One region of the Halomonas sp. BC04 genome, then DNA from elsewhere that is predicted to be linked to it. Evidence: predicted binding sites of a transcription regulator. Region 1 holds the regulator's gene; each other region holds the start of a gene.
The links. Region 1 encodes PhoB, which activates phosphate uptake and scavenging genes when phosphate is short. Its sites were predicted from a motif close to TGTCATANNNNTGTCANA; they were not measured.
Positions count from the first base shown of each region.

Region 2: the regulator PhoB is predicted to act here: its motif matches at 3,080-3,097, upstream of Q427_RS06715 (PstS family phosphate ABC transporter substrate-binding protein).
Region 3: the regulator PhoB is predicted to act here: its motif matches at 4,088-4,105, upstream of Q427_RS22545 (Na/Pi symporter).

Region 1 covers NZ_AZQX01000400.1:1,663-9,542, forward strand. The annotation lists gene pstA (phosphate ABC transporter permease PstA) at 1-1,581, shown strand, start outside; gene pstB (phosphate ABC transporter ATP-binding protein PstB) at 1,663-2,457, shown strand; gene phoB (phosphate regulon transcriptional regulator PhoB) at 2,591-3,280, shown strand; gene phoR (phosphate regulon sensor histidine kinase PhoR) at 3,282-4,592, shown strand; partial or broken gene phoU (phosphate signaling complex protein PhoU) at 4,679-5,405, opposite strand; gene pstB (phosphate ABC transporter ATP-binding protein PstB) at 5,431-6,288, opposite strand; partial or broken gene pstA (phosphate ABC transporter permease PstA) at 6,308-7,234, opposite strand; gene Q427_RS37235 (hypothetical protein) at 7,357-7,880, opposite strand, start outside.
Region 2 covers NZ_AZQX01000088.1:16,035-23,914, reverse strand. The annotation lists gene Q427_RS33500 (ABC transporter permease subunit) at 1-534, opposite strand, end outside; gene Q427_RS33495 (hypothetical protein) at 677-1,789, shown strand; gene Q427_RS06715 (PstS family phosphate ABC transporter substrate-binding protein) at 2,029-2,985, opposite strand; gene Q427_RS06710 (hypothetical protein) at 3,306-3,860, shown strand; gene Q427_RS06705 (hypothetical protein) at 4,009-4,971, shown strand; gene Q427_RS06700 (NADPH-dependent FMN reductase) at 5,007-5,600, opposite strand; gene Q427_RS06695 (nucleoside deaminase) at 5,764-6,201, shown strand; gene Q427_RS06690 (Na/Pi symporter) at 6,350-7,558, shown strand; gene Q427_RS06685 (phosphate signaling complex PhoU family protein) at 7,585-7,880, shown strand, end outside.
Region 3 covers NZ_AZQX01000335.1:98-7,977, forward strand. The annotation lists partial or broken gene Q427_RS29320 (phosphate ABC transporter permease) at 1-311, opposite strand, end outside; gene Q427_RS29325 (hypothetical protein) at 257-790, opposite strand; gene Q427_RS22525 (PstS family phosphate ABC transporter substrate-binding protein) at 923-1,879, opposite strand; gene Q427_RS22530 (hypothetical protein) at 2,233-2,790, shown strand; gene Q427_RS22535 (NADPH-dependent FMN reductase) at 2,850-3,443, opposite strand; gene Q427_RS22540 (nucleoside deaminase) at 3,603-4,040, shown strand; gene Q427_RS22545 (Na/Pi symporter) at 4,188-5,396, shown strand; gene Q427_RS22550 (phosphate signaling complex PhoU family protein) at 5,423-6,103, shown strand; gene Q427_RS22555 (complex I NDUFA9 subunit family protein) at 6,130-7,029, opposite strand; gene Q427_RS22560 (Lrp/AsnC family transcriptional regulator) at 7,051-7,530, opposite strand; partial or broken gene Q427_RS37105 (hypothetical protein) at 7,742-7,849, shown strand.

The DNA.
Region 1 (7,880 bases):
ATCGCCGTGCGCGGCCTGAGCCACTTCTACCCGAGCGAAATCATCGAGTTCCAGGTCGGCGACCCGGCACTGGGGCTCGGGCAGATGGTGATGGGCGAGCACGTTCGCTCCGAAACCATTCCGGTTCCGGTGGCCCGGGATGCGGGGATCGCGGTGCCTCCCGAGCTCGATAGCGATGACCTGGTCACCCGTCACCTGATCAAGCAGGGCAATCGCGACGTCACCGGCCAGGACTTCGCCTGGTACGCCGAGCTGCAGATGTCCGAGTGGCAGAGCCCGCCGGATGCCATGCGCCTGGAGCGCCGCGAGTGGGGTGACTTTTACGGTTATCCGATGCGAGTGCTCGAAGACGGCGAGGTGGTGGCCGAGGGTGAAGGACTATGGGAGGCGCTGCAGTCCCGGGTCGAGCGCGCCAATACGCTGTTTCGGGAGCTACGCCGGATCGAGCGCAACGACGTGGGGGAGATCAGTTCGGAAATGGAAGCGCTGCGCCTGCGTGAGCGGGCCCTGCAGCGTGACCCCGGCATCGATCCCGAGGCGCTCCAGGTGGAGCTGGCTCAGATTCAGGAGCGGCAGAGCATCTTGCAGGAAGCGTTCCAGACCCTGCGCGGCGAGATCGACGTCCTGCGCCGTGAGCTCTATCGCGACACCCTGGTGGCAATGGTCACCGGTGGGCAGGAGGTCCAGATTCGCATCGGCGATATCGTGCGGGCCGTGCAGCCCAACAGCCTGTCGCTGCCCGCCAAGGTGGTGGAATATGTGCAGCAGTTCTGGGCCTTTGTCAGCGGCGAGCCTCGCGAAGCCAATACGGCCGGCGGGATCTTCCCGGCGATCTTCGGCACCGTGACCATGGTGCTGCTGATGTCGATGATCGTCAGTCCGTTCGGCGTTCTGGCTGCCATCTACCTGCGCGAATACGCCAAGCAGGGGCCGTTGCTGCGACTAATCCGTATCTCGGTCTATAACCTGGCCGGTGTGCCCTCTATCGTCTATGGCGTATTCGGCCTGGGCTTCTTCATCTACACCCTGGGGGGCTCCATCGACCAGCTCTTCTATTCCGAGCGGCTGCCGTCGCCGACCTTCGGCTCGCCCGCACTGATATGGGCTTCGCTGACCCTGGCCCTGCTGACCCTGCCGGTGGTGATCGTCTCCACGGAGGAGGGGTTGGCGCGGATCCCCGCATCGGTTCGCCACGGCAGCCTGGCGCTGGGAGCCACCAAGTCGGAAACGCTGTGGAAGGTGGTGGTGCCGCTGGCCACTCCGGCAATGATGACCGGCATGATCCTGGCAATCGCCCGTGCCGCCGGCGAGGTGGCGCCGCTGATGCTGGTGGGGGTGGTCAAGCTGGCGCCGACCCTGCCGGTGGATGGCACTTTCCCGTTCATTCATTTGGAGCGACAGATCATGCACCTGGGCTTCCACATCTACGACGTGGGCTTCCAGAGCCCCAACGTGGAAGCAGCACGACCGCTGGTCTATGCCACGGCGCTAGTGCTGGTGGTCCTGATTATCGTACTCAACCTAACTGCTATCAGCATCCGTAACCGGTTGCGTGAGCGCTACCGCGCCGCGACCGACTAATGCCAACCCGACTGCACGGCGGCGGCTCAGGCCACCGCTACGACACCTAAGAGGCGAGAAATGACTACCATGACGTCAGCCATGACCACCGCCAGCCATCGTGATGCCATGAGCGGCATGGGCAAGACCACCTTCAAGGTGCGTGACCTCAGCCTTTTCTATGGCAAGGACCAGGCGCTGAAGGGCATCGGCCTGGATGTCCCGGCGAACAAGGTCACGGCCTTCATTGGCCCTTCGGGCTGCGGCAAGTCGACCCTGCTGCGCTGCTTCAATCGCATGAACGACCTGGTCGACATCTGTCGCATCGAGGGTCAGATACTGCTCGACGATGAAGACATCTATGCCCGCGGCGTGGATGTCGCCGAGCTGCGCCGCAAGGTAGGGATGGTGTTCCAGAAGCCCAACCCCTTCCCCAAGTCGATCTACGAGAACGTGGCCTACGGACTACGCCTGCAGGGGGTCAACAACAAGCCGGTACTCGACGAGGTGGTCGAGCGTTCGTTGCGCGGTGCCGCGCTCTGGGACGAGGTCAAGGATCGCCTGCAGGACAACGCCTTCGGCCTGTCTGGTGGTCAGCAGCAACGCCTGGTGATCGCCCGAGCCATCGCCATCGAACCGGAGGTGATCCTGCTGGATGAACCGGCCTCGGCGCTGGATCCGATCTCGACGCTGAAGATCGAGGAGCTGATCCACGAATTGAAGGAGCGCTACACCATCCTGATCGTGACCCACAACATGCAGCAGGCAGCCCGGGTCTCCGACTATACGGCCTTCATGTACCTCGGCGACCTGGTGGAATTCGGTGAAACCAACCGGATCTTCACCGAGCCAGCAAAGAAACAGACCGAGGACTACATCACCGGACGCTATGGCTGATACCCGTGCCCCACCGTCGTCAATTCCAGCGGGTTGTCGAGCCACCGGGCTCGGGTGCGATAGCGCTGTCATCGAAATGACATGATATCGTGCTGTTATCGTCATCGACCCGCTACTGAGCTAGAGGCCCCGAATGACAGCCAAGACCGTTCTGATCGTCGATGATGAAGCACCGATTCGCGAAATGATTGCCGTGGCCCTGGAGATGGCCGACTACCGCGTGCTCGAAGCCGACAACGCCCAGACCGCCCACGCCATGGTCGTCGATCACCAGCCCGACCTGCTGCTGCTCGACTGGATGATGCCCGGCACCAGCGGCATCGAACTGGCCCGTCGCCTCAAGCGCGAGACCGCCACCAGCGAGCTGCCGATCATCCTGCTCACCGCCAAGGGGGAGGAGGACAACAAGATCCTGGGGCTCGAAGCCGGTGCCGACGACTACATCACCAAGCCCTTCTCGCCACGGGAGCTGGTCGCCCGGCTCAAGGCCGTGCTGCGCCGTTCCACCCCGAAAGGCGTGGAAGAGCTGGTCGAGGTGGAGGGGCTGCAGCTCGACCCGGTCAGCCACCGGGTCAGCGCCAATGGCAAGTCGCTGGAAATAGGACCTACCGAGTACCGCCTGTTGCAGTTCTTCATGACCCACCAGGAGCGGGCCTACACCCGCAGCCAGCTGCTCGATCAGGTGTGGGGCGGCAATGTCTATGTCGAGGAGCGAACCGTGGACGTGCATATCCGTCGCCTGCGCAAGGCGCTGGGCGATGACCACCAGCACCTGGTCCAGACCGTGCGCGGCACCGGTTACCGCTTTTCCAACAAGGTCTGACATGCGTCTATGGAGCCGAGAACTCTGGCACCTGGGTCTACTGGCCTGTGCAGGCAGCCTGATAGGCTGGCTCTTCTCGGCCACCGGACTCGGCCTTGCCGCCGGCCTGGGTCTCTTCATCGTCAAGCAGTTACGACAGCTACGCGCCCTGCACCGCTGGCTGACCCGCAACCCCCAGGCCGAGCCACCCGCCGCCAGCGGCCTCTGGGGCGAGCTTTTCGACCGGCTCTATCGCTACCAGAAAGGCCAGCGCCATACCCAGGAGCGGCTTCGCACCACCCTCAAGCGCATCCAGGAATCCTCGGAAGCCATGCGGGACAGCGTGGTGATGCTCGACCAGCACGGCGATCTGGAGTGGTGGAACGGTGCCGCCGACCGCATGCTGGGCCTGCGCACCCCCCAGGATCGAGGACAGCACATTACCAACCTGGTAAGGGACCCGCGCTTCGTGGCCTATTTCAATGCCCGCGACTACCGTGACCCCCTCACGTTGCCCTCTCCCATCGACGAGCGGATGATCCTGCAGATCCAGATCACCCTCTACGGTGACGACGAGCGTCTGTTGATGGCGCGGGACATCACGCGCCTGCATCGCCTGGAACAGATGCGCCGCGACTTCGTCGCCAACGTCTCTCACGAGCTGCGCACGCCGCTGACAGTGCTGGCCGGCTATCTCGAGACCTACGCCGACAATGCCGACCAGCTCCCGCCCCGCCTTGCCCGCAGCCTCTCCCAGATGCAGGGGCAGACCACGCGTATGCAGAGCCTGGTCAACGACCTGCTGCTGCTCTCACGACTGGAACTCGAACAGAGCGGCGACGACCACACACCGCTGGACATGGGCGAGCTGCTCGAGAGCGTCTCCCGCGATGCCGCAGCACTCGCCCGGGGTCAGCAGCAGATCACGGTGGAGGTCGACGAGGAACGAACACTGCTCGGCAGCGACCAGGAGATCCGCAGCGCCGTGTCGAACCTGGCCTACAACGCCGTGCGCTATACCCCGGCAGGCAGCCATATCGTGCTGCGCTGGAAACGCTACGACCGGGGTGCCTGCATCGAAGTGGAAGACAATGGTGACGGCATCGATCCGGAACATGTGCCCCGTCTGACCGAACGCTTCTACCGGGTCGACAAGGGCCGCAGCTCGGCCACCGGCGGCACCGGCCTGGGCCTGGCCATCGTCAAGCACGTGCTGCTGCGCCACGACGCAAGCCTTGCCATCGACACCCGGCCCGGCCACGGCGCACTGTTCCGTTGCGTCTTTCCCGAGGTCAGGCTGAACCCGGCAGCAACCACGGAAAAGGCCGGTTGACGCTGCGTCGCGTTACCGGCCTCGTGTACCCAATCTTGTCCTATCCCTGGATGCCTTGACTCTCGAGTATCGAGTCGTCGACAGACCTAGCCGCGTCGCTTGAGCGCGTCCTCGTCGATCTGGTCCGGGTCCATATGACGAATGTCCAATCCCTTGACCAGATAGATCACGTACTCGGCCAGGTTATCGGCATGGTCGCCGACACGCTCCAGGGCGCGCAGTATCCACATCACGCTGAGCACCGGCCGATGGCGCGGTTGTCTTCCATCATGAAGGTCATCAGCGAGCGCATGGCGCTGCCGTATTCGTCGTCCACCGCCTCGTCCTCGCGCACCACCTGCAGCGCCAGCTCGGTGTCGAAACGGGCAAAAGCGGTCAGCGCATCGCGCAGCATCCGGCGCACGTGCTCACTGATGTGGCGCACTTCCACCAGCCACGCACGGCGGTGCCGCTCTCGATCAGACTCAGGGCATTGCGTGCGATCTTGCTCGCCTCATCGCCGATCCGTTCCAGGTCGGCGGTGGCACGGATCACTGCCAGCACCAGGCGCAGGTCCGACGCCGCCGGCTGGCGTCGCGCCAATACCCGGGTGCACTCATCGTCGATCTTGAGCTGCATGTCATTGACCTGACGATCATTGTCGCGGACCTTCTCGGCCAGCCGGCTGTCGCCCTCGAGCAGGGCCCTGACCGCCTCGTGGACCTGGTTCTCGACCAGCCCCCCCATGGTCATCAGGTGGGTCTTGAGCTCCTCCAGTTCCTGATTGAACTGCCGGGAGATATGCTGGCTATGGGTGTCGCTGGTGATATCCATGAGACTCTCCTGGTGACCGTCGAGGTCAGGCCATGCGGCCGGTGATGTAGTTTTCGGTGCGCGCCAGGCTCGGGTTGGTGAAGAGCGTGGCCGTGGGGGCGTACTCCACCAGTTCGCCATCGTGAAGGAAGGCGGTGTAGTCCGAGACCCGCGCCGCCTGCTGCATGTTGTGGGTGACCAGCACCAGGGTCAGCTGCGACTTCAAGCTACGGATCAGTTCCTCGATCTTCAGCGTCGAGATCGGGTCCAGCGCCGAGGCGGGCTCGTCGAGCAGCAGCACCTCGGGGCGCACCGCCAGGGTCCTGGCGATCACCAGACGCTGCTGCTGCCCAATTGAGAGTGACCAGGCCGAGGCTCTCAGGCGGTCCTTCACCTCATCCCACAGCGCCGCCGCACCCAGCGCCCACTCGACGATGTCGTTCATCCGCCGCCGCGACAGGCCACCTTGAAGCCTGAGCCCGAAGGCCACGTTCTCGTAGATCGACATGGGGAACGGATTGGGCGCCTGGAACACCATCCCCACGCGGCGCCGCAGCTCGTCCACCGCCACTTCGGGGGCATGGATCTCCTGTCCCTCCAGGCGGATGCTGCCCTGCCGACTGACCGTCTCGTTGAGGTCATGCAGCCGGTTCAGCGACCGCAGCAGGGTCGACTTGCCGCAGCCCGAGGGGCCGATGAAGGCCGTGACCCGGTGTCGCGGCACCCGCAGGGTCAGGTTGCGCAGCGCTGTCTTGCCGTCGTAGGCCAGACTCAGCCCCTTCACATCGAGACAGCTGGCATCGGGAGCGAAGTCGATGATCGGGCCTCCTGCGTTGGAGCGATCCGCTTCCAGACGACTGGCATCCGGTCGCTGGCCTGGCGGTGAGAGCGGCAGTTCGGGCATCGCTTGGCTCTATCCTCGATCAGTGGCGCGACAGCGCGCCGTGACGCGCCCTGAAATAATGGCGCAGAAATATTGCAGTCAGGTTAAGCACCACCACCACCAGTACCAGCAGCAGCGCCGTGGCATAGACCACCGGCATGGCCGCCTGGATATCGTCGCCATGGAAGGCGGTATCGTAGACGTGATAGCCGAGGTGCATGAACTTGCGATCAAGATGCAGGAAGGGGAATTCACCGTCCACCGGTACCTGGGGCGCCAGCTTGGCGACCCCCACCAGCATCAGCGGCGCCACCTCGCCGGCAGCACGGGCAACGGCGAGGATCACGCCGGTGAGCATGGCCGGTACCGCCATGGGCAGCACCACCCGGGACAGCATCTCCAGGCGCGTGGCACCCAGCGCCAGCGCCCCCTCCCGCTGATGGTCCGGTATCCGCACCAGCCCCTCTTCGGTGGCCACGATCACCACCGGCAGGGTCAGCAGCGCCAGGGTGAGCGAGGCCCACAGCAGTCCCCCGGTGCCGAAGGTGGGCGACGGCAGCTCGTCGCTGAAGAACCACTCATCGAGCGAGCCGCCGATGCCGTAGACGAAGACCCCGAGGCCAAACACGCCATAGACGATAGAGGGCACGCCGGCCAGGTTGCGAACCGCGATGCGCACCCAGTTCGTCAGGCGGCCCTGGTGGGCCACCTCGTTGAGGTAGACTGCCGCCAGCACGCCGAAAGGCGTGACCAGTATCGACATCAGCATCACCATCAGCACGGTGCCGAAGATCGCCGGCCATACGCCGCCGGCGGTATTCGCCGCCCGCGGTCCTTCGGAAAGAAAGCGCCACACTCCCCGCGACCAGGCGCCGACCTTCTCCGGTAACGACATGGCATTGGGCCGCCAGGCGCGCAGCACCTCGTCCAGGGTCAGGAGCAGGCGTCCGCCATCGACGCTCTCCAATACGACCACATCCGCCCGCATGGCCTCCTGGAGCCCACGAATCCGCTCGTGGGCCTCGACCAGCCTCCGCTGTGCCGCCCTGTCATCGGGCTCGTTCTCCAGCCGGCGCACCAGCGGCTGGATCACGCTGCGCAGGAGGTCATCGCGCTCGCCACGCAGCCCATCGATCGCGGATAGCGCGCCTGGAGCCCTTCCCAGGCCGCTGCATCGTCCACGGCCGACACAGTCGATACCTGCCCCGCGGGCCGCACCTCGACCAGGCGACCGATGAAGTCACCATGTTGAAGCCGTTCCATGACCACGAGCTCCCGGGCGCGGTCGCTTGCAACGATGCGACCGACCTCCACCCATTGCCAGACATGGCCATGGAGATCGCGATTGCCGGTGAAGTAGAGCCGCTCCCTGCCCCCTCTTGTGCCACCGCTTTCCGGCAGGGGCAGTTCACGCACGGCACGGCCCGCCAGCACATGGCCATCGTCGAGTTCCACCAGCGACATCGATGCCGGCCAGAAATGACCCAGGCCACGCACGGCGATCAGCGTCAGCAGCCCCCCGAGCAGAAGTAGCGACAGCGCCACGCTGCCGGCAGCCAGCCAGGCCCAGGGGCCTTCGCCCCGAGCGAGTCGAACGCGGCCAGTCAGCGTGG
Region 2 (7,880 bases), on a different contig from region 1:
GGCGATGGAGAAGATGGTGGGAATCACCGCAAAGCCCATGGCGATACCGACCACCAGGGCGTTGCGCTGGTCATAGGTGAAGCCGTTGTCGGTGAGCCACTGGCGCATGCTGCCGTCGAAGAACAGGATTTCCACATACGGGCTTGCCGTTATACAGATCCATCCCACGAGGATGATGATCGGCATCAGCAGGACCGCCTCCCAGCCATCGGGTACCAGTGAGCGCAGCCGCTCGGGCAGACGACTCCAGAGATAGGCGAAGGCCAGCATGGCGATGGGCATCAGGATCAGGATGCTGAACACCGCAGGCAGCCGGTTCTCGACGAAGGGGGCGAGCCACAGCCCGGCCAGGAAGCCGAGGATCACCGTGGGCAGGGCCTCCATCACCTCGATGGTGGGCTTGACCTTGCCGCGCAGCTTCGACGACATGAAGTAGGCGGTATAGATGGCCCCCATCAACGCCAGCGGCGTGGCGAACAGCATGGCGTAGAAGGCCGCCTTCAGGGTGCCAACGGTCAGTGGCACCAGGCTCATCTTGGGCTCGAACTCCTCGCCGCCCGCTGAGGATTGCCAGACATAGCGGGGCTGGCTGCTCCCCTCGTACCAGACCTTCTGCCACAGTGAGGAGAAGGAGCACCCCGGGTGGCCGGTTGCTGACGCTGGCCACCTGAAGCTGGTGGTTCTCGTCGGCAAACAGCGCCAGGGAGTTGACCGGCGAGATGGCGATGCGCGCCAGGGGCCCCTCGGTCTTCGGCGCATCGAAGACGTCGGCTGCCGCCGTGGCGTGATGAATGCCCAGGTTGCCCCGCGCATCGCCCACCAGGAAACCCCGGCGCGAGTGTTCTGCCTCGATGTGGGTGATCGGTGCCTCGTAGCGGGCGAAGTCACGGATATGGGTCAGGTCATGCTGGTTCCGGGCATTGCGCACCGGGAAGTACTGGCGAACCTGCCCATCGGAGGTCCCGGCGATGATCGACACCGTGCCATTGAGCAGCACCATCTCCGACACATGGCCGCTGTCGGTGACCTGCACCGCTCCACGGTATTGGGGGCTGCGCAAGTTGCCGATGTCGTAGTGGTGGATATAGCCGGCATCGTCGGAGACGTAGAGGTGGCGGAAGCGGTTGTCGATCAGGATCTGACGAGCATGGCCATCGAAGCCGGGAAGCTCGGCCGTGGTCTGCTCCACGGTCACCGCGCCGGTCATGATGTTCTCCCGGCGGTCGAAGGAAGTCACCATCAGGGTGCCGTCGTCGAGTTCGGCTGCCGCGTAGATACCCCGGTCGCTGAGCTGGAGCGCCAGCACCTGAATGGCACGCCCTGCTTCGTCCAGGGTCAGGGGGGCATCGCCAAGGGGAAAAGTCAGCTCAGGCTCGATATGGCGCAGGTTTTCCGGGTAGGTAATCGCGTACTCCACCTGCCCGAGGCTGATGTCGCCGTTGTCGTATCCGTAGGCAAAGGCCCGGGTGGTGGCAAAACCGGTTGCGAAGGCCGTTCTCGACGCGCCATCGGGTCGTGGCATATCGAACGACGCGCGCAGGTCGCCTCCCTCAAGGTCGAAGAAGGTAATGCGCCCCGTGTCGGTGAAGGTCGCCCCCAGGGTGTCGTGGCGGTCGATGGTGAGGTGCTCGAGCCGCTCGCCGCTTGCCACCCCGGGAATGGCGTAGGCCTGCTCGGTGGAGACCTGGGCCGACTTGAAGAGCGGCATGACCTCGGAGAACAGGTAGACGAAGATCATTCCCAGCGCGATCACGACCCCGATGCCGGCAGTACCGATGCCGTAGCGTGATGCGTTATCCCTGAATGCGCGCTTGCGTCTTAGACGCTCACGTTGTTCAGGGCTGGGCAACAGCGATCTGCCTTGCCCTGATGAAGAGAGTTGGGACATGTCATTCATGATGGATGGGCAATCCCGACAGGTGAAAAGATACGCAGAGCGTAAGCAGGTCCATGACAGCTATGTGACAGCGACCAAAAATAAAGAAGGGGCACCGGAGCGCCCCTGTCACTACCTTTTTATTCAATGCGTTAGTCGATGCCCAGTTCGCTGCGCACGCGGCTGGCCACGGTTTCCGGCAGCGGGATGTAGCCGTCGCGGGCGGTCACTTCCTGACCCTGCTGTGAGAGCACCATGCGCAGGAATTCGGCTTGCTGCGGGGCCAGGTCTTCGTTGGGGTGCTTGTTGACGTAGACGAACAGGAAGCGCGCCAGCGGATAATCCTCCTGGTCGACGGAGTAGGCTTCTTCACCTTCGTCACGTGCCACGGGGACCGCGCGGACTTGAGAGGTGATGTAGCCGATGCCGGAGTAGCCGATGCCGTTGATGGACTCGCTGACCCCCTGTACCACGGAGGCAGAACCCGGCTGCTCGTTGATGGAATCCTTGAAGTCGCCTCCGCACAGGGCGTTCTCGGCGAAGAAGCCGTAAGTGCCGGAGACGGCGTTGCGGCTGTAGAGGGTGAAGTCACGGTTTTCCCAGCTGCCGCCCAGGCCTAGCTGGCCCCAGCGGGAGATGTCTTCCGGGTAGCCGCAGCGGCGGGTGTTGGAGAAAATCGCATCCACCTGCGGCAAGGTGATGCTTTCCAGCGGGTTGTCCTGGTTGACGTAGATGGCCAGGGCATCGATGGCCACCGGCACCATGGTCGGCGGATAGCCGAAGCGGTCCTCGAAGGACTGGATCTCGGAGGCGCGCATCTCGCGGCTCATCGGACCGAACTGGGCGGTTCCTTCGGTCAGCGCGGTGGGGGCCGTGCTTGAGCCGGCGCCCTGGATCTGGATGTTGATGTTGGGGTAGAAGCCGGCGAACTCCTCGGCCCAAAGGGTCATCAGGTTGTTCAGTGTATCTGACCCGATGCTGGTCATGTTGCCGGAGATACCGCTGACGGACTCATACACCGGCAGGTTGGGATCGACACGCTCCGCCATGGCAGCGGGAGTGACCAGCGATACACCGATGATGGCAGCAGCCAGAACCTTGAGTTTCATGTTGATCTCCAGATATGCGCAGCGTTTTTGGCCTGATGGCCTTATCCAGCCATGCCCTGCATGACCGATGTGCCATCGCACTATAGAAATTCCGCATGACACTCACGTGACAGTCGGGGCGTGACAGCGAATTTTTGGATGAAGCTTTTGTGACAGCCCTAGGTGACACAAGGGCTGAAGGGGGCGCTGTGCGGCTTGCCGCGACCACGATAGAATCTGGCTGACTCGTCCCTCTTCCAGCACAGAAGGTTGCAGGTAGGTGGGGGGGCGGATTGGAGGGTGCCGGCAACGAAACACCGATCACAGGAGAATAGGGGATTATGGCAACACGCATGCTTATCGCCGGCCCGGGGCTGTTGATCATCCTGCTGACAGCCGGCTGCGCAGGGCGTGCCGAGCAGCCCTCGGCGGGTGAGCCGGCGCCAGCACAAGAAGTTCAGGCGCCGTCACCCTCCGTGCAAGCGGAACCGCCGATGAGCGGCACGGCACCGGAAGACCGTTACTGGCTGCCGGCCCTGTTCGCCACGGAGCAGGATGAGGCGCATTACTACGTCAGCCGGTTGGCGGATCGGCGCTTCATCGACACTTATGGGGGCGACGAGCACCCGCGGGTCTGGTATATCGCCGCGGAGCGGCTGGGGCAGATCGGTGAGCCGGCGGTGCCGTTGCTGTTCGGCCTGATCGACACTACCGATGCTTATGAGCTGATGCTGGTGCTCTATGCGCTGCAGCTGGCGACCCAGGATCCCGCGCTCATGGCGGAAACCGGCGGCGACTACGTCCAGTTGGGTACGGTGCTGACGGAAGTTACCAACCGCGAGAACCGCGAAATAGCGCTGGCATGGTGGCAGCGGCACGGCTGGCGCTGGGAGTAGATGCTGCTGGTTCTTCTCTGAGCGGTCTGAGTGCCTCATCCCTTGTAGGGTAGCGTGGCAGGGGGCAACAGCATGGTGCAGGGTCGGCAAGCACGCCAGCGAAGCAGTACCAATATGGCTGTGTGGGCTACCCTTGGGATAGCCTCTTGTGAGCGATGCCTTCATGCTGAATCGTCGTCCTTCATTCACTTTGATGCACCCCCATAATGCGGGCATGGCGGCCATAGGGGCGGCGGCGGGGCTGTTCCGGCTATTGCTGCTGGGAGTAGTCGCTGCTTGGCTGGTCGCGACGTCAGCCGCGGCCCAGGATGACTGGCTGCGTGATAGCTGGGCGGAGGTGGTTGCCGCAACGCCTTTTGAGGAGCCCGTTCATGTGGCGTCCGAAGAGCGAAGCCACTCCGTGAGTGGCAGCGCCCACGCCAGGGTCCACCACCCCTTCGAGGCACTTGCCGCTGAGCTTCGCTCGCCGGCGGCCTGGTGCGACATCCTGTTTTTGCACTTCAACGTCAAGGCTTGTTTGTATGAGGAGGGAGCCGATTCCCGCGATGCGGTGCTTGAATTGTATATGGGGAGGCAGGGCTACCAGCCGCTGGCGGATGCCGAGCGCCTTGAGCTTCATCTGCGCATCACTGCGATAGAGTCGCGCTACCTGGATGTGAGCTTGGAGGGTGAGCAGGGCCCCTATGGCACCCGTGCCTTCCGGCTACGGCTGCGGGCGGTGCCCTATGACGACAACCAGAGCCTGATTCAGCTGCGCTATTCTGTGGTCTTCGGTTTGGTGGCACGGATCGCCATACGTGGCTATTTCTCCTTCGGTGGCCGTGATCGCGTGGGCTTCACCATTGAGGGCCATGATGCGGATGGTGAGCCGCGCTATGTGGGCGGCGTCAGGGGCATGATCGAGCGCAATGCGATGTGGTTCTATTTGGCTCTGCAGGCCCACCTCGATACCCGGGCGCTATCCGAGGACGAACGGCTGCTCGCCCGCCTGCGGCGCTGGTACGCGCTGACGGAGCGCTATCCCCGCCAGCTCCTTGAGCTGGATCGGCAGGACTACCTCGAACTGAAGCAGCGCGAGTCTGTCCGCCAGCAAGCCCTGGTCGCGCCATAAGCCGGACCCCACTGCCAGGGCTTCACTTGGCTCGATCATGACCGATCGAACAGCCTCGTTGTGTCCAACAGCCTCTGGCAGATGGCGTCCAGCTTCTTCTGATGGCTCTCGTCGCACAGGCCACCGTTGTCGTCGAAGGCGTCACCCGCCTTGGCCACGGCGAGCTGGTCCGGCAGCACCGTTACGCCAACGTTGTTCAGCAGCTGGCGCATCAGTGCCAGGCTGCGCATGCCGCCGAGCCCACCGGGTGATGCCGAGAGCTGCGCGGCAACCCTGCCCGCGAACAGCTTTAGGCCGCTCTCACCTTCGTGGGGACGGCTGATCCAGTCGATGGTGTTCTTCATCAGCGGCGTGATGAAGCCGTTGTATTCGGGGGAAGCGACCAGCAGGCCCCGATGCGCGGCCAGCAGCTTGCGCAGGGCCAGCGCGTTCTCGGGGAGGCCATGTTCGGCTTCCAGGTCGCCTTCGTAGAGCGGCATCGGATAGTCGCGCAGGTCGATGAAGGTGGCCTGGGCGCCCAGCGCATCCAGGCGCCGGGCAGCCAGGCGGGCCAGTTGCTTGTTGAAGGACGCTTCCCGGGTGCTTCCGGCGAACACCAGGATTCGAGCTGCGTTTGTCTGGTCGGACATCTTGGGGTCTCCCTGGGTCATTTTGTCGTTCGGGTGAGGCCGGCCGGCAGGTTGCTGCGTTCTACGCTTCTTCGACCGGGCACCGCGCAGAGTTGCCGTTGTTTTGCTATGGTCACGCCGTGATCGGCTTTTTCCCATCTCATGGACTTGGAGTCAGCCTTCCATGGACAAGTATATGCAAGCTGCCCTGGACGAAGCCCGCCAGGGGCTGGCGGAAGGGGGCATCCCCATCGGCTCGGTACTGGTCTATCGTGGGCGCATCCTGGGGAGGGGCCATAACCGACGGGTGCAGTCGGGCAGCACGGTGCTGCATGGCGAGATGGACGCCCTGGAAAACGCGGGCCGCCAGCCGGCCTCTGTGTATCGGGATAGCGTGCTCTATACGACGCTGTCGCCCTGTCCGATGTGTAGCGGAGCCATTCTGCTCTACGGCATTCCCCGGGTGGTCGTTGGCGAAAACCGGACTTTCCTGGGGGAAGAAGCCTTGCTGCGCTCTCGGGGTGTCGATGTCGAGGTCCTGCAGTCTCAAGCCTGCATTGACATGATGTCCGATTTCATCGAGGCATCGCCCGATCTCTGGAACGAAGATATCGGGGAATAGCGCACCGTACCGGTGGATCAGCCCATGTCGGCGAGGCGTAAGCCCAGCTGTCATGAAACTGTCACATCTCCCGGTTACCGTGCGCGGACAGTAACGCGGGTGTCACCTGACCGTCATCCTGAACGTGTAACCTCACAACGGCCTTTTCATGTCGAAACCAGAACACTCTACGTCCGACACGAACCGAGCGGCCCTCACCCGCGAGCATGTTCGTGAGGTGCCGGCCTGGCTGCGCGGCATCTATGCCGGTCTCTGTCTCTACTTCTTCCTGGCGGCACTCAACGTACTCGGCTCCGGGCTGGGAACGTTCGGCAGGGCCAGCGACTTTCTGACGCAGCTCTTTGCCTACGGTGAGAATCCCTTTATCGCCCTGCTGGCCGGGGTGCTGGTCACGATGATCGTGCAGAGCTCGTCCTTCACCTCGGCACTGATCGTGACGCTGGTGGCCAGTGGCGAGATGACGCTGGGTACGGCGGTGTTCGCCATCATGGGGGCCAACATCGGGACGGCGGTTACCGGGGTGATCGTGGCGCTGGCCAATGTGCGTATCAAGCGCAATTTCCGGCGTTCGTTCACGGCCGCTTTGATGCATGACTTCTTCAATATCCTTACCGTGGCCATCGTCTTTCCCCTGGAGTTCCTCAGTGGCCTGTTCCATGAGGCCGGAAGGGGTATCTTTACCCGGCTGGCGGGGTGGCTGGCCGATCTGGTGGGCCTGGAGGAGGTGGCGAGGCCCGACAGCCCGATCAAGGTGATTACCTCGCCAGTGGTCGATGCCGCGAACGGTATCGCTTCGTTGTTGACCTCGACCTCGGCTGCCCAGGGGCTGCTGGTGGCCGGCCTCGGCATGCTGCTGATGTTCGCTGCGCTGATCTTCATGGTGCAGAACCTGCGCGGAGCTCTGCTGCGCCACATGGACGGCCTGTTTCGCACCTACTTCTTTCGCAGCGATGTGCGTGCCTATGGTGTCGGCCTGGTTTCCACTGTCCTGGTCCAGTCCAGCACCATCACCAGCAGCCTGATGGTGCCCCTGGCCGGGGCCGGAGTCGTTCGCCTGCGCCGCGTGCTGCCCTTCATGATGGGGGCCAACCTGGGCACCACGGTCACCAGTGTGCTGGCGGCCACGGCGAATCCCGTGGCCGCGGCGATGACCGTGGCCCTGTTCCATGTCATTTTCAACCTGACCGGCACCGCTGTCTGGTATCCGTTGCGCTATATCCCGCTACGGATTGCCACCTGGTATGGCCGGCTGGCGGCCCGACAGACCCGCTACGCCTTCGTCTTCCTGATCGGCGTATTCCTGGTGATACCGCTGCTGGGGATCGGCGCCATCGAATTGTTCACGAGCCTGCGCTGAGCGCGGCGACTCAGGAGATTTCTGCCATGTTTCGACAGCTATACAGCGCCCTGACCTCGGAAAACACGCTTGATCAGGCCTTCGAGGACCTGACCCAGATGCTCAAGCATGGTGCCTGGATGTTCGACCGCGCCAACGAGGTCCTGCACAGCAAGGCATCGGCCGAAGAAGTGCGCCAACCGCTCTACGACCGTGACCAGGCGATCAATGAACTGGAGCGTTCGATTCGCCGCAAGGTGCTGCGTCATCTGACCGTGAACCCTGGCCATGATGTCGCCATTTGCCTGGCCTTGATGAGCGTGGCCAAGGATGCCGAACGCAT
Region 3 (7,880 bases), on a different contig from region 1:
TAGAGGTGGCGGAAGCGGTTGTCGATCAGGATCTGACGAGCATGGCCATCGAAGCCGGGAAGCTCGGCCGTGGTCTGCTCCACGGTCACCGCGCCGGTCATGATGTTCTCCCGGCGGTCGAAGGAAGTCACCATCAGGGTGCCGTCATCGAGTTCGGCTGCCGCGTAGATACCCCGGTCGCTGAGCTGGAGCGCCAGCACCTGGATGGCACGCCCTGCTTCGTCCAGGGTCAGGGGGGCCTCGCCAAGGGGGAAAGTCAGCTCGGGTTCGATATGGCGCAGGTTATCCGGGTAGGTAATCGCGTACTCCACCTGCCCGAGCTGATGACGCCGTTGTCGTAGCCGTAGGCAAAGGCCCGCGTGGTGGCAAAAGCAGTGGCGAAGGCCGAGCGGGTGGCGCCCTCTGGCCGAGACATATCGAAAGACGCGCGCAGGTCGCCCCCCTCAAGGTCGAAGAAGGTGATACGCCCCGTGTCGGTGAAGCTCGCCCCCAGGGTGTCGTGGCGGTCGATGGTGAGGTGCTCGAGCCGCTCGTCGCTTGCCACCCCGGGAATGGCGTAGGTCTGCTGGGTGGAGACCTGGGCCGACTTGAAGAGCGGCATGACCTCGGAGAACAGGTAGACGAAGATCATCCCCAGCGCGATCACGACCCCGATGCCGGCAGCACCGATGCCATAGCGGGATGCGTTATCCCTGAATGCGCGCTTGCGTCTCAGACGCTCACGTTGTTCAGGGCTGGGCAACAACGATCTGCCTTGCCCGGATGAAGAGAGTTGGGACATGTCATTCATGATGGATGGGCAATCCCGACAGGTGGAAAGATACGCAGAGGGTAATCAGGGTCCATGACAGCTATGTGACAGCGACCAATAATAAAGAAGGGGCGCTGGAGCGCCCCTGTCACTACCTTTTCATTCAATGTGTTAGTCAATGCCCAGTTCGCTGCGCACGCGGCTGGCCACGGTTTCGGGCAGCGGGATGTAGCCGTCGCGGGCGGTCACTTCCTGACCCTGCTGGGAGAGCACCATGCGCAGGAACTCGGCCTGTTGCGGGGCCAGGTCCTCGTTGGGGTGCTTGTTCACGTAGACGAACAGGAAGCGGGCCAGCGGATAGTTCTCGTCTTCCACGGTATACGCTTCTTCGCCTTCGTCGCGCGAAACCGGTACGGCGCGTACCTGGGAGGTGATATAGCCGATGCCGGAGTAGCCGATGCCGTTGATGGACTCGCTCACCCCCTGTACCACGGAGGCAGAACCCGGCTGCTCGTTGATGGAATCCTTGAAGTCGCCGCCGCACAGGGCGTTCTCGGCGAAGAAGCCGTAAGTGCCGGAGACGGCGTTGCGGCTGTAGAGGGTGAAGTCACGGTTTTCCCAGCTGCCGTCCAGGCCCAGCTGGCCCCAGCGGGTGATGTCTTCCGGATAGCCACAGCGGCGGGTGTCGGAGAAAATCGCATCCACCTGCGGCAAGGTGATGCTTTCCAGCGGGTTGTCCTGATTGACGTAGATGGCCAGGGCATCGATGGCCACCGGCACCATGGTCGGCGGATAGCCGAAGCGATCCTCGAAGGACTGGATCTCGGAGGTGCGCATCTCACGGCTCATCGGGCCGAACTGGGCGGTCCCTTCGGTCAGCGCGGTGGGGGCCGTGCTTGAGCCGGCACCCTGGATCTGGATGTTGATGTTAGGGTAGAAGCCGGCGAACTCCTCGGCCCACAGGGTCATCAGGTTGTTCAGCGTATCGGACCCGATGCTGGTCATGTTGCCGGAGATACCGCTGACGGACTCATACACCGGCAGGTTGGGATCGACACGCTCTGCCATGGCAGCGGGAGTGACCAGCGAAGCACCGATGATGGCAGCAGCCAGAACCTTCAGTTTCATGTTTCTCTCCGTGTTTTCAGCGCTGCGTTGGCAGCGATTGGGCTCGATCGGATTTTCGGTGACCGATGGCTGCGACTATAGGGAGGAGGGATGACACTTCGGTGACAATAACTGAGGGTTTGATGAACCTTGTGTGACAGTTGTGGATGACGACGAGGGCTCGAGGACGCTGTGCGACTTGCCGCGGGCGCGATAGAATCCGGCTGAATTCGTCCCCTGTTTCCGCAGGCACAGAAGGTTGCAGGGTGGGGCGGGCGCCAGCTCCCGGAGCTTCGGTTTGAGGGAATTGGTTTGAGGCTTTGGCTTGAACGGTTTCGGCAAAGAGATAGCGATCAAGGAAGGAGAGAGGGATTATGGCGCTACGCATGCTTATCGCTGGCCTGGGCTTGCTGACCACGCTGTTGGTCGCTGGCTGTGCCGGGCATTCCGAGCCGCCCACGGCGAGTGAGCCGGCGCCGTCGCAAGCCGAGGTGCCGCAGCCTTCCACTCAAGCCGAACCTCCGCTGAACGTGAACGGGACGGCACGAGAAGACCGCTATTGGCTGCCAGCCCTGTTCGCCACGGAGCTGGATGAGGCGCATTACTACGTCAGCCGGTTGGCGGATCGGCGCTTCATTGACACCTATGGAGGCGACGAGCACCCGCGGGTCTGGTATATCGCCGCGGAGCGACTGGGACAGATCGGTGAGCCGGCGGTGCCGCTGTTGTTCGGCCTGATCGACACTACCGATGCTTATGAGCTGATGCTGGTGCTCTATGCGCTGCAACTGGCCACCCAGGATCCTGCGCTCATGGCGGAAACCGGCGGCGACTACATCCAGTTGGGTACGGTGCTGACCGAAAATACCAACCGCCAGAACCGCGAAATAGCGCTGGCATGGTGGCAGCGCCACGGCTGGCGCTGGGAGTAGGCGTTGCTGCCCTGGCAAGCCCTTGCCAGGGCTCTTGCAAGGGCTATGCTCGGGCTCGATCATTCCCGGTCGAACAGCCTCGTTGTCTTGACGAGCCGTTGGCAAATGGCGTCCAGTTTCTTCTGATGGCCCTCGTCGCACAGGCCACCGTTGTCGTCGAAGGCGTCACCTGCCTTGGCCACGGCGAGCTGGTCCGGCAGCACCGTCACGCCAACGTTGTTCAGGAGCTGGCGCATCAGCGCCAGGCTGCGCATGCCGCCGAGCCCACCGGGTGATGCCGAGAGCAGCGCGGCAACCCTGCCTGCGAACAGCTTGAGGCCGCTCTCACCTTGGTGGGGGCGGCTGATCCAGTCGATGGTGTTCTTCATCAACGGAGTGATGAAGCCGTTGTACTCGGGGGAGGCGATCAGCAGGCCTCGATGCCCGGCCAGCAGCTTGCGCAGGGCCAAGGCATTTTCCGGCAGGCCATGTTCGGTTTCCAGGTCGCCTTCGTAGAGCGGCATCGGATAGTCCTGCAGGTCGATGAAGGTGGCCTGGCTGCCCAGCGCCTCCAGGCGTCGGGCAGCCAGGCGGGCCAATCGCTTGTTGAAGGACGCTTCCCGGGTGCTTCCGGCGAACACCAGGATTCGGGCTGTGTTTGTCTGGTAGGACATCGTGGGGTCTCCCTGGGTCATTGTGTCGTTCGAGTGAGGGTGGCCGGTTGCTGCTTTCTCCGCTTCTTCGACCGGGCACCGCGCAGAGTCGCCGTGGTTTTGCTATGGTCACGCCGTGATCGGCGTTTTCCCATCTCATGGACCTGGAGTCAGCCTTCCATGGACAAGTATATGCAAGCTGCCCTGGACGAAGCCCGCCGGGGTCTGGCGGAAGGGGGCATCCCCATCGGCTCGGTACTGGTCTATCGCGGGCGCATCCTGGGAAGGGGCCATAACCGACGTGTACAGTCAGGCAGCACGGTGCTGCACGGCGAGATGGACGCTCTGGAAAACGCGGGACGCCAGCCTGCCTCTGTGTATCGGGATAGCGTGCTCTATACGACGCTTTCGCCCTGTCCGATGTGTAGTGGAGCCATTCTGCTCTACGGCATTCCCCGGGTGGTCGTTGGCGAAAACCGGACCTTCCTGGGGGAAGAAGCGTTGCTGCGCTCCCGGGGTGTCGATGTCGAGGTCCTGCAGTCTCAGGACTGCATCGACATGATGTCCGATTTCATCGAGGCATCGCCCGAACTCTGGAACGAAGATATCGGGGAATAGCGCATCGGGCCGGTGGATCAGACCATGCCGGCCAGGCGTAAGCCCGCTGTCATGAAACTGTCACATCTCCCGGTTACCTTGCGCGGACAGTAACGTGGGTGTCACCTGACCGTCATCCTGAACGTGTAAACTCACAACGGCCTTTTCATGTCGAAACCAGAATTCTCTTCGCCCGACACGAACCGAGCGGCCCTCACCCGCGAGCAAATCCGTGAGGTGCCGGCCTGGCTGCGCGGCATCTACGCCGGTCTCTGTCTCTACTTCTTCCTGGCGGCACTCAACGTACTCGGCTCAGGGCTGGGAACGTTCGGCAGGGCCAGCGATTTTCTGACGCAGCTCTTCGCCTACGGTGAAAACCCCTTCATCGCCCTGCTGGCCGGGGTGCTGGTCACCATGATCGTGCAGAGCTCGTCCTTCACTTCTGCGCTGATCGTGACTCTGGTGGCCAGCGGCGAGATGACTCTGGGCACGGCGGTGTTCGCCATCATGGGGGCCAACATCGGGACAGCGGTCACCGGGGTGATCGTGGCGCTGGCCAATGTGCGTATCAAGCGCAATTTCCGGCGTTCGTTCACGGCCGCCTTGATGCATGACTTCTTCAACATCCTTACCGTGGCCATCGTCTTTCCCCTGGAGTTCATCAGTGGCCTGTTCCATGAGGCCGGAAGGGGTATCTTTACCCGGCTGGCGGGGTGGCTGGCCGATCTGGTGGGCCTGGAGGAGGTGGCGAGGCCCGACAGCCCGATCAAGGTGATTACCTCGCCGGTGGTCGATGCGGCGAACGGGTTCGCTTCGTTGTTGACCTCGACCTCGGCTGCCCAGGGGCTGGTGGTGGCCGGCCTCGGCATGCTGCTGATGTTCGCTGCCCTGATCTTCATGGTTCAGAACCTGCGCGGAGCCCTGCTGCGCCACATGGACGGCCTGTTTCGTACCTATTTCTTTCGCAGCGATGTGCGTGCCTATGGCGTCGGCCTGGTCTCCACTGTCCTGGTCCAGTCCAGCACCATCACCAGCAGCCTGATGGTGCCCCTGGCCGGGGCCGGGGTCGTTCGCCTGCGTCGTGTGCTGCCCTTCATGATGGGGGCCAACCTGGGAACCACGGTCACCAGTGTCCTGGCGGCCACGGCGAATCCCGTGGCCGCGGCGATGACGGTTGCCCTGTTCCATGTCATTTTCAATCTGACCGGCACCGCTGTCTGGTATCCGCTGCGCTATATCCCGCTGCGGATCGCCACCTGGTATGGCCGGCTGGCGGCCCGACAGACCCGCTACGCCTTCGTCTTCCTGATCGGCGTATTCCTGGTGATACCGCTGCTGGGAATCGGCGCCATCGAACTGTTCACGAGCCTGCGCTGAGCGCGGCGACTCAGGAGATTTCAGCCATGTTTCGACAGCTATACAGCGCCCTGACCTCGGAAAACACGCTTGATCAGGCCTTCGAGGACCTGACCCAGATGCTCAAGCATGGTGCCTGGATGTTCGACCGCGCCAACGAGGTCCTGCACAGCAAGGCATCGGCCGATGAAGTGCGCCAACCGCTCTACGACCGTGACCAGGCGATCAATGAACTGGAGCGTTCGATTCGCCGCAAGGTACTGCGTCACCTGACCGTCAACCCTGGCCATGATGTCGCCATCTGCCTGGCCTTGATGAGTGTGGCCAAGGATGCCGAACGCATCGGTGACTATTGCAAGAACGTCTTCGAGGTAGGCCATTTCTACAGCGAAGGTTTTCACGTGCCCAAGTATCAGGAGCCTCTCGACAACATGGCGCTCGAGATGGGCGATATGTTCGACAAGGTGATCAAGGCAACGCGGGACTCCGACGAAAACCAGGCCCGCCAGGCACTGTCCAAGGCCGTGGAAGTGCGCCAGCGCAGTGACCGCCTGATCGAGGAGCTGTTTCTCGACGAGCGCCAGATCGAGTTTCACGAAGCGGTGGCTTACTCACTTCTGGCCCGACACTACAAGCGTGTGGCCGCACACCTGGCCAACATCGCCACGGCCGTGCTGGGCCGGTTGGAAGACCTGGACTTCTATTCCGAGGCCGACGACGACGGTTGATCGGCCAGCGGGCGGGTTTCCCGGCCTCACGGCCTCAGGCATAGCGGCAGGCTGTCCCGCAGCGAGCGTGGCAGGATGTTCAGGTCATCGAAGGTGCCGACCGCATCGCTGGCGATATTGTCATGGGCCATCAGGGCAACCTGGTCACGGGTCAGCGGGGGGTTGGGCAGGGGCGCGACCAATAGCGCCAGCAACTGCCACAGCGGGAAGGGAACCGGCAGCAAGGGGCGCTCCCGGGACAGCTCACGCATGACCAGCTCGATCACCTCCCGGTAGCGGATGATGTCGGGGCCGCCGAGCTCGAAGAGGCGTCGCTCGGGCGGGTCATTGCCAAGCAGCCGGCCGATGGCGCGAGACACGTCCACCACATGAACCGGCTGCAGGCGCGTGTTTCCCTTTCCGAACAGCGGGATGACCGGTAGGCGCGTCAGGCCTGCCAGTGTCGACAGGAAGGCGTCATCGGGCCCGAACATGACGCTGGGGCGCAGGATGATTGCCTTGGGTAGTGCTGAAATCACGGCCGTCTCACCACGGCCCCGGGCACTGACATAGGCGGAGCGAGACGCCGGATCGGCCCCGATACCCGATAGCTGTATCAGTCGCTGAATACCCGCCTCGCGGGAAAGGCGGGCCAATTGCCCGGCGGCCTCCACGTGAATGGTCTGGAAGCGCACGTTGCGGCTTTCTACATAGAGACTTACCGCATTCACCACACTCTCGGCACCCTCCAGTGCCTTGGCCATATCGGCCTTGCTGCGAATGTCGACACTGGCCAGTTCCAGCGGGTCGCCGGGTTCTGCCCAGTCGGGCAGGGAGGGGCGCCGGGCGGCGATGCGGACCGTGCGACCGGCGTCCGCCAGTTCACGAACCACGTGACTGCCGAGGAAGCCGGTGCCGCCGAAGACGGTAACGCAGCCGATCGACATCATTGACTCCTTTCGAGTTCCTCACATATCAGCCGGTGGCAGTGGCAGCGGTCCGTTCTCCTTGACGGCGCGTATGGCGAAGCTGCTGTCCACACTGTTGACCATGGGCAGTTTCTGTAGTCGTCGTACCCACCGCTCGTAGCCGCTCAGGTCGGCGGTGACCACCTGAAGCAGGTAATCGAAGGCCCCGGAAATGGTATGGCAGTTGATGACCTCCGGCATCTCGCTGACTGCGGCTTCGAATTGTTCGACCAGCGAGTCCTGATGTTGGCTGAGGCGAACTTGAACGAAGATGGTGAGGTCCAGGCCCAGTCGCTCCTTGTCGAGCTCGGCACGATAGCGTGTGATCAGGTTGTCCTGCTCGAGTCTTCGGATGCGTCTGGCACAGGGAGAGGGCGAGAGGTTGACACGCTCCGCCAGCTCCGCGGTGGTCAGGCGGGCGTCTTGCTGCAGTGCTTCCAGCAGCAGGCGGTCGATGCGGTCGAGTTTCAAGGTTCGCATGTCCATGCCTCGTCAATGTAACTTTTCGTTTTTTCTTGGCTGGGACGGCTAATAGTCTCTTTGATTCTGGGTAATATTGCCCATATTTGCCAGTGCTATTGGCGCACACTGACGGCTTCTTTTCGATTCCTTGAGCCAAGTGTCCATGACCACGCGAATTCACTCCCTGATCGTCGTCCAACCCCTGATATCCAGCGGGGCTCATCGGTTGATGGGGTATGGCGCAGCACTGGGGATGGTGCTGATCTGGTCCTTCTATTTCCTGTCCCTGCGTCAGGGGGCGTTGTCACCGATTTCCCGGTTGGATATGACCCTGTTTCGCTACGCGGTGCCGGGTCTGTTGCTGCTGC